3 regions of the Pseudoalteromonas sp. OF7H-1 genome follow, and region 3 is predicted to be linked to each of the others. Evidence: predicted binding sites of a transcription regulator. Region 3 holds the regulator's gene; each other region holds the start of a gene.
The links. Region 3 encodes sigma-54, which starts transcription at its own class of promoters, with help from an activator protein. Its sites were predicted from a motif close to GTTGGCACGNNNNTNGNNT; they were not measured.
Positions count from the first base shown of each region.

Region 1: the regulator sigma-54 is predicted to act here: its motif matches at 1,167-1,185, upstream of MHN30_RS20445 (DUF2726 domain-containing protein).
Region 2: the regulator sigma-54 is predicted to act here: its motif matches at 1,267-1,285, upstream of MHN30_RS00560 (P-II family nitrogen regulator).

Region 1 is NZ_JAKRFX010000021.1:19,120-21,393, reverse strand. Features, by position in the region: gene MHN30_RS20450 (aminotransferase class V-fold PLP-dependent enzyme) at 1-1,015, shown strand, start outside; gene MHN30_RS20445 (DUF2726 domain-containing protein) at 1,226-1,816, shown strand; gene mtnN (5'-methylthioadenosine/S-adenosylhomocysteine nucleosidase) at 1,925-2,274, shown strand, end outside.
Region 2 is NZ_JAKRFX010000001.1:125,959-128,232, reverse strand. Features, by position in the region: gene MHN30_RS00565 (ammonium transporter) at 1-873, opposite strand, end outside; gene MHN30_RS00560 (P-II family nitrogen regulator) at 887-1,225, opposite strand; gene MHN30_RS00555 (diguanylate cyclase) at 1,415-2,274, opposite strand, start outside.
Region 3 is NZ_JAKRFX010000018.1:45,903-48,176, reverse strand. Features, by position in the region: gene lptB (LPS export ABC transporter ATP-binding protein) at 1-125, shown strand, start outside; gene MHN30_RS19095 (RNA polymerase factor sigma-54) at 172-1,671, shown strand; gene hpf (ribosome hibernation promoting factor) at 1,701-1,988, shown strand; gene ptsN (PTS IIA-like nitrogen regulatory protein PtsN) at 1,990-2,274, shown strand, end outside.

The sequences.
Region 1 (2,274 bases), on a different contig from region 3:
TGAACAAAATACCGATGCAAAACTACTGGTGCTCACCGGCTGTACCTATGATGGTTTGCTGAGCGACCTGAAACAAGTCGTAGAATTTGCCCATCAGCATGGCATCAAAGTCTTTATTGATGAAGCTTGGTTTGCTTACTCGCTATTTCACCCTAGCTTGCGCCATTATTCCGCCATTCATGCAGGTGCCGATTATGTCACTCATTCGGCGCATAAAGTCGTATCGGCATTTTCGCAGGCATCTTATATCCATATTAACGACCCTGATTTTGATGCTGATTTCTTCCGTGAGATTTACAGTATCTACGCCAGCACCTCGCCCAAATACCAACTTATAGCGTCTTTGGATGTGTGCCAGAAGCAGTTGGAGATGGAAGGCTATAAGTTACTCAATGCGCTGCTGAACCATGTTGCAGAGTTCAAACAGCAGATGGCCTCGCTCAAACATATTAAAGTGCTTGATAAGCAAGACTTTATGAACATATTCCCACATTTTAGTGGCGATAATATGGGGCATGATCCGCTTAAAATCCTCATAGATATTAGTGAACTACCATATTCGTTAAAGGATATTCATAAATTCCTGTTAGACGAAATTGGGCTGGAGATTGAGAAATATACGCACAGTACCATCTTAGTCTTACTAACCTTGGGTGGTACACGCTCAAAGATCATTCGTTTATACAATGCCTTAAAGAAACTTGATGGCGGCAAGGTAAAACTATCGAAGTCAACGCGACGCTCACGCTTACCTGAGAACTTACCCGCAATTGACCTTGCTTGTATTCCTAGTGATGCCTTCTACGGCGAGCGTGAATCTGTACCTATTAGCAAGAGCAACAACCGAATTTGTGCAGGCTTAGTCACCCCGTATCCTCCGGGTATTCCGCTTTTGGTGCCGGGCCAACATATTACCCAAGAGCATATTGAATATCTCAAGGAGCTGGCAGGCCAAGGATTGACCATTCAAGGTAGTTTCGATGGTGAGATCTACGTGCTGAAAGAGGAAAAATAACGCGAGCTAATATCATAATCCAGTACTAGGCAGCCCTGCTGTAAGATATCGCTGCCTAGTATAAACAACTTAAAGCACTTTATTTTTCTTTCCATATCCCAAATACTGATTCACCGATTTAATGTTAACCACTCACTAATTTAAGCGCTCGTTTGGCACACCTATTGCTTATAAAACCACAGATGTCATTTTTTTGATTTGGAGTTTTGTATGGAATTTGCGTTACTTGCTATTTTGGCTCTAGTGGTCGTTGCTTCCATTGTCGCTTCTAAGTACACCGATGTGGGTGGCAATCCTTATCCGTTTAATCGTAAAGAATCTGTTTTTACCACCGTTGAAGCATCGTTTCTACACTTATTAGAACGTGCAGTTGGCGATAGATATAAAATCGTAAGCCGCATTAAACTCATTGATGTGATTGAGTGCAAGCCGGGGATCTCTCCAAAAGCGCGTCGTGCCGCGGTAACTAAAGCTAAGAATAAGCAGTTGGATTATGTTTTGGTAGACAAAGAGACACTGAAAATTGTTGCCGCTGTTGATTTGGTCAATAACGCCAATAAAAACGGCCACAAAGCACAAAAAGACTGGTTTGTCAGTGGCGCTCTGGAATCTGCGGGTATTCCACACATTCGCATGAAAATCAAAAGTGGCTACCAAAGTGCGGAGGTTCGTGCGGCAATCTTGTTCAAGCTTGGCCAAAAAGTGGAGATGCCAAAGAAAACCAGAAACCGCACCTACAAACCTGCGGTACTGTCACCTTCACAGGCAAAAGCACAGTCAACTCAGTTGGCAGAAATCTAGCAAAACGGGCGTCAGCCCGTTTTTTGTTTTACCTATCAAAACCCCTTTCGTATAATAAAAGCAATTTTGACACTGGGGCTTTCCCCACCACAAATTAGGAATCTTTTGATGAAAGTAGGCATTATCGGCGCAATGGAGCAAGAAGTTACCATTTTGCGTAACACCATGGAAAACCCGCAAACATTGACCAAAGGTGGCTTTACTTTTTACACCGGCAAACTGGCTGGTCTTGACGTAACGCTTGTACAGTCTGGCATTGGTAAAGTGGCAGCGACGGTTGCGACAACTTTGCTTATCGACAATTTTGCACCAGATTGCGTGATCAACACGGGTTCTGCAGGTGGTTTTGAACCATCACTAAACGTCGGCGATGTGGTGATTTCAAATGAAGTACGTCATCACGACGTAGATGTTACTGCGTTTGGCTATGAAATTGGTCAAGTTCCGCAAATGCCTGC
Region 2 (2,274 bases), on a different contig from region 3:
TGTTGGAGAGGCAGGCTCTGCGGTAATGGTCACCAGACCTGCTAGTGCACCATTAAGCACCATAGTTAAATCCGCCTTGCCCCACATTAATTTACACACCAACAGTGCAGCCACCGCACCTGCAGCCGCCGCCGCGTTGGTATTTAGCATGATTTGGCTGACCGCGATGGCATTTTCTTTGTCGGCAAGGAACAGTTGAGATCCGCCGTTAAAGCCAAACCACCCCATCCACAAAATAAAGGTGCCTAGTGTAGCCAGTGGCATGTTGGAGCCTGGAATTGGGTAAATCTCACCATTTTTGCCATATTTTCCTTTGCGCGCACCAAGTAACAAAACACCCGCTAGTGCCGCAGCAGCACCGGCACCATGCACAATGGCAGAGCCGGCAAAGTCAACAAAGCCAAGCTCAGATAAGAAACCACCGCCCCACGTCCAATAGCCTTCTAATGGGTAGATAAAACCAGTTAACACCACACAAAATGCTAAAAACGCCCACAATTTCATACGCTCAGCAACAGCGCCCGAGACAATTGACATGGCCGTTGCAACAAATACTACTTGGAAGAAAAAGTCGGATTGCAGTGCATGGTCGGCATCCTTAGCAGCACTGCCAATGAGCGCACCAAGACTTGGTAAAACCCCACCTTCGGCATTATCGACATACATGATGTTGTAACCAATAAGCAAATACATAGTACAAGCAATAGCGTACAGTGCGACGTTCTTGGTAAGGATTTCAGTGGTATTTTTTGAGCGTACTAATCCCGCTTCAAGCATAGCGAATCCGGCTGCCATCCACATAACTAAGACGCCAGAGATCAAAAAGTAAAAGGTATTTAATGAAAATTTTAGTTCTATTATTGTATTTTCCATTGCCTGGCTCCCCTTAAATGGCTTCTTCATCAAGTTCGCCGGTACGGATCCGAACAACTTGGTCTAAGTCGTAAACAAAGATTTTTCCATCACCAATTTTTCCAGTGAACGCAGCTTTTGTAACCGTTTCCACAACACGCTCGGCGTTTTCGCTTAACGTCGCAATTTCTATTTTTATTTTTGGAATGAAATCGACTTGATATTCTGCACCGCGATACAGTTCGGTATGACCGCGCTGACGTCCAAACCCTTTAACGTCAACAACCGTCATACCTTCAATCCCCAGATCGGCTAACGCTTCACGTACCTCATCAAGCTTAAATGGTTTTATTATTGCACTTATCATTTTCATGCTGAGTCCCCTTAGGACAGTTGATCCTGTTGTATGCAGTAATCCAACCTTTGTGCCAAATTTTTTATTCCTTAATTAACAATGAATTAAAGTAGGAGATAGAATTTCACGCATAAAAAATGCACCATCTAGGTGCATTGATATAAAGACTGAACTGAGTTGGTGCATAAACACCCAAATAACGAAAAGCTAATGCGCGATAACGCAATTTCGTTGTTTGTCCTTCGCTTTATAGAGCGCTTTATCAGCTTTGCGCATTACTTCGCTTAGACTCTTTGATTGGCAAGCCGCGAGGCCAATACTGATGGTGCAATAATGCTTACCCTCAGGAATTTTGAATGCTTGCTGCGCAAGGCGTTCTCTAAAGTCTTCTAGCATGTGCTTTGCCATCTTCATATCTGAGCTTGGAATAAGCAAAGCAAACTCTTCCCCACCAATACGTGCGACAATGTAGTGACCAAATGCACTACGCAGTAAATCAGCAACTTGTTTAAGTACATCATCACCGCTTTCATGACCATATTGATCATTAATAGATTTAAAATGATCGAGGTCTAACAATGCCAATATATGCTGACTCGGTTTGTTCTTGATTAAACGCTCTGCTTGCTGACAGAAATAACGGCGATTATAAAGTCCTGTTAAATAGTCACGATGCGCATATTCTTTGATTTCTGCAATCAAATTGAGCTGCTCCATCGTCTGCATGATGCGGCAATGAAACTCTTCACTCATAAAAGGTTTTGCCAAAAAGTCATTGGCGCCGTATTTGATAAACTTTGCTGACAAACCATGACTTCCAGCGCCAGACAGACCAATAATCGCCAACTCATCTCGTCCGCGACTATTACGAACGGATTTCACCAACTCAAAGCCATCCATCGTCGGCATCGCAAAGTCTGTCAGCAGCAGTTTAATTTCATGGTCAGATAGCAACATCTCCAATGCCTGTTCGCCATCTTGCGCCTCAAGCACTGTAAATAATTGCTTTTCAAGCATTTGCTTCATTACCGCTCGACTGATCACAGAATCATCGGCGATCAGCGCCT
Region 3 (2,274 bases):
TGGACGTATGTGAAAAAGCCTACATCGTTTCACATGGTGAGTTAATCGCTGCAGGCACGCCAGAACATGTTTTGGCAGATCAAACCGTAAGAGATGTCTACCTAGGCGAACAATTCAAGCTATAGTTAAGACGTAGTATTAATAACTGTTAAAAAGGATTGTTAGAGATACATGAGGCAATCATTACAGCTGCGCATGGGGCAGCAACTTACAATGACTCCACAACTGCAACAAGCCATTCGCTTGCTGCAGCTTAGTACATTGGATCTGCAACAAGAAATACAAGAAGCATTAGACAGCAATCCATTGTTGGAAGTGGAAGAAGGTGATAATACTGACGGCGAAAACGCTGACCAACACAGCCAAGAAAAGAGCAGTGCTGACGACAATCAAGATTCAAGCGATGAAGCGCAGGTTAGTGACTATGAAATAGACTCAGATACCGCCATGAGCAAAGACACTGTCAGTGATGACCTTGCCATGGATGTCACTTGGGATGAGTATATGAGCGCAGCACCCGCTGCAAGCTCAGGCCCACTTCCCGATGACGATAATGTTTATCAAGGGGAAACCTCTGAATCTCTCCACGACTATCTCATGTGGCAACTTGAGCTGACACCATTTAGTCCAACAGATAGAGCGATTGCGATTGCGATTATTGAAGCGGTCGACCTGTCAGGCATTTTAACACTGTCTTGCGAAGACATTTTAGAAAGCATTAATGATGAAAGTAGCGAAGAGCCTATCGAGCTGGATGAAGTCGAAGCCGTGCTCAAACGTATTCAGCTTTTCGATCCTGTCGGTATCGCAGCGCGCAGTTTACAGGAATGCTTGTGTATTCAGCTAAATCAATTCGCCCCAGATACACCATGGATTGCCGAAACGAAAATGATCCTGACAGAGCATATCGACTTGCTTGCCAGCCGTGACTATCGAACTTTGGCTAAGAAAACGCGCCTTAAAGAAGCCGATCTCAAAGAGGTCATGACGTTAATTCATAGCCTTAACCCAAAACCAGCGGCAAGCATTATTCATGAAGAGCCTGAATATGTGATCCCTGACGTATCAGTGAAAAAAGTAAAAGGTCGCTGGGTCGTAGAGCTAAATCCTGATGCTATGCCTAAAATAAGAGTAAACGACCATTACGCTGCGATGTCTAGAACGGCGAAATCCAGTACGGATAGTCAGTTTATTCGCTCACATTTACAAGAAGCAAAGTGGTTTATTAAAAGCTTAGAAAGCCGAAATGATACATTATTAAAAGTTACCAATTGCATTGTGCAACAACAACAGGCATTCTTTGAACATGGCCCCGAAGCAATGCGCCCTATGGTGCTAAATGATGTTGCTGAAATGGTTGAGATGCATGAGTCCACAATTTCCCGTGTGACAACACAAAAATACATGCATACACCTCGGGGAATATTTGAGCTGAAGTATTTCTTCTCTAGCCATGTAAGTACAGAAAATGGAGGTGAGTGCTCCTCTACAGCAATTAGAGCACTTATCAAAAAGCTGATAGCTGCAGAAAATACCGCGAAGCCATTGAGTGACAGCAAAATTGCAGATATCTTAGCTGAGCAAGGAATTAAGGTAGCGAGACGTACGATTGCAAAATATCGTGAATCCCTAGCCATTCCACCGTCAAATCAGCGTAAAAGCTTGATATAAGACGTAAAACCCAAGAAGGAAAAATGCTTATGCAACTAAATCTAACTGGTCGCCATGTAGAAATTACTGACTCATTAAGAGACTATGTCACCAACAAGTTTGCGAAGCTAGAAAGGCACTTTGATCATATCAATAACGTGCATGTGATCCTTGATGTCGAGAAACTAGTACAAAAAGCAGAAGCAACATTACACGTAAACGGCGGCGAGCTATTTGCATCAACAGAGCATCAAGATATGTATGCCGCAATTGATGGCCTTATCGACAAGCTAGATCGTCAAGTTATTAAACACAAAGAGAAGCTCACTCGACACTAAGATGAAATTAAGTGAATTAGTGAACAAGGACTGCAGTAAAGCTGCGGTCCTTTTTAATAGCAAAAAACGTATTTTAGAATACATCAGCGAACTGGCTCATAGCCAAATTCCAAATACCAGTCAGCATGCTATCTTGGACGCTTTAATGGCGCGAGAGAAATTAGGCAGCACAGGGATCGGTAAAGGCATTGCCATTCCCCATGGTCGACTTGAAGGTTTGGATAAAATCCTTGCAATGGTGCTTGTCAGCGAGCAAGGGATCCAGTTTGAAGCCATAGATAAGCAG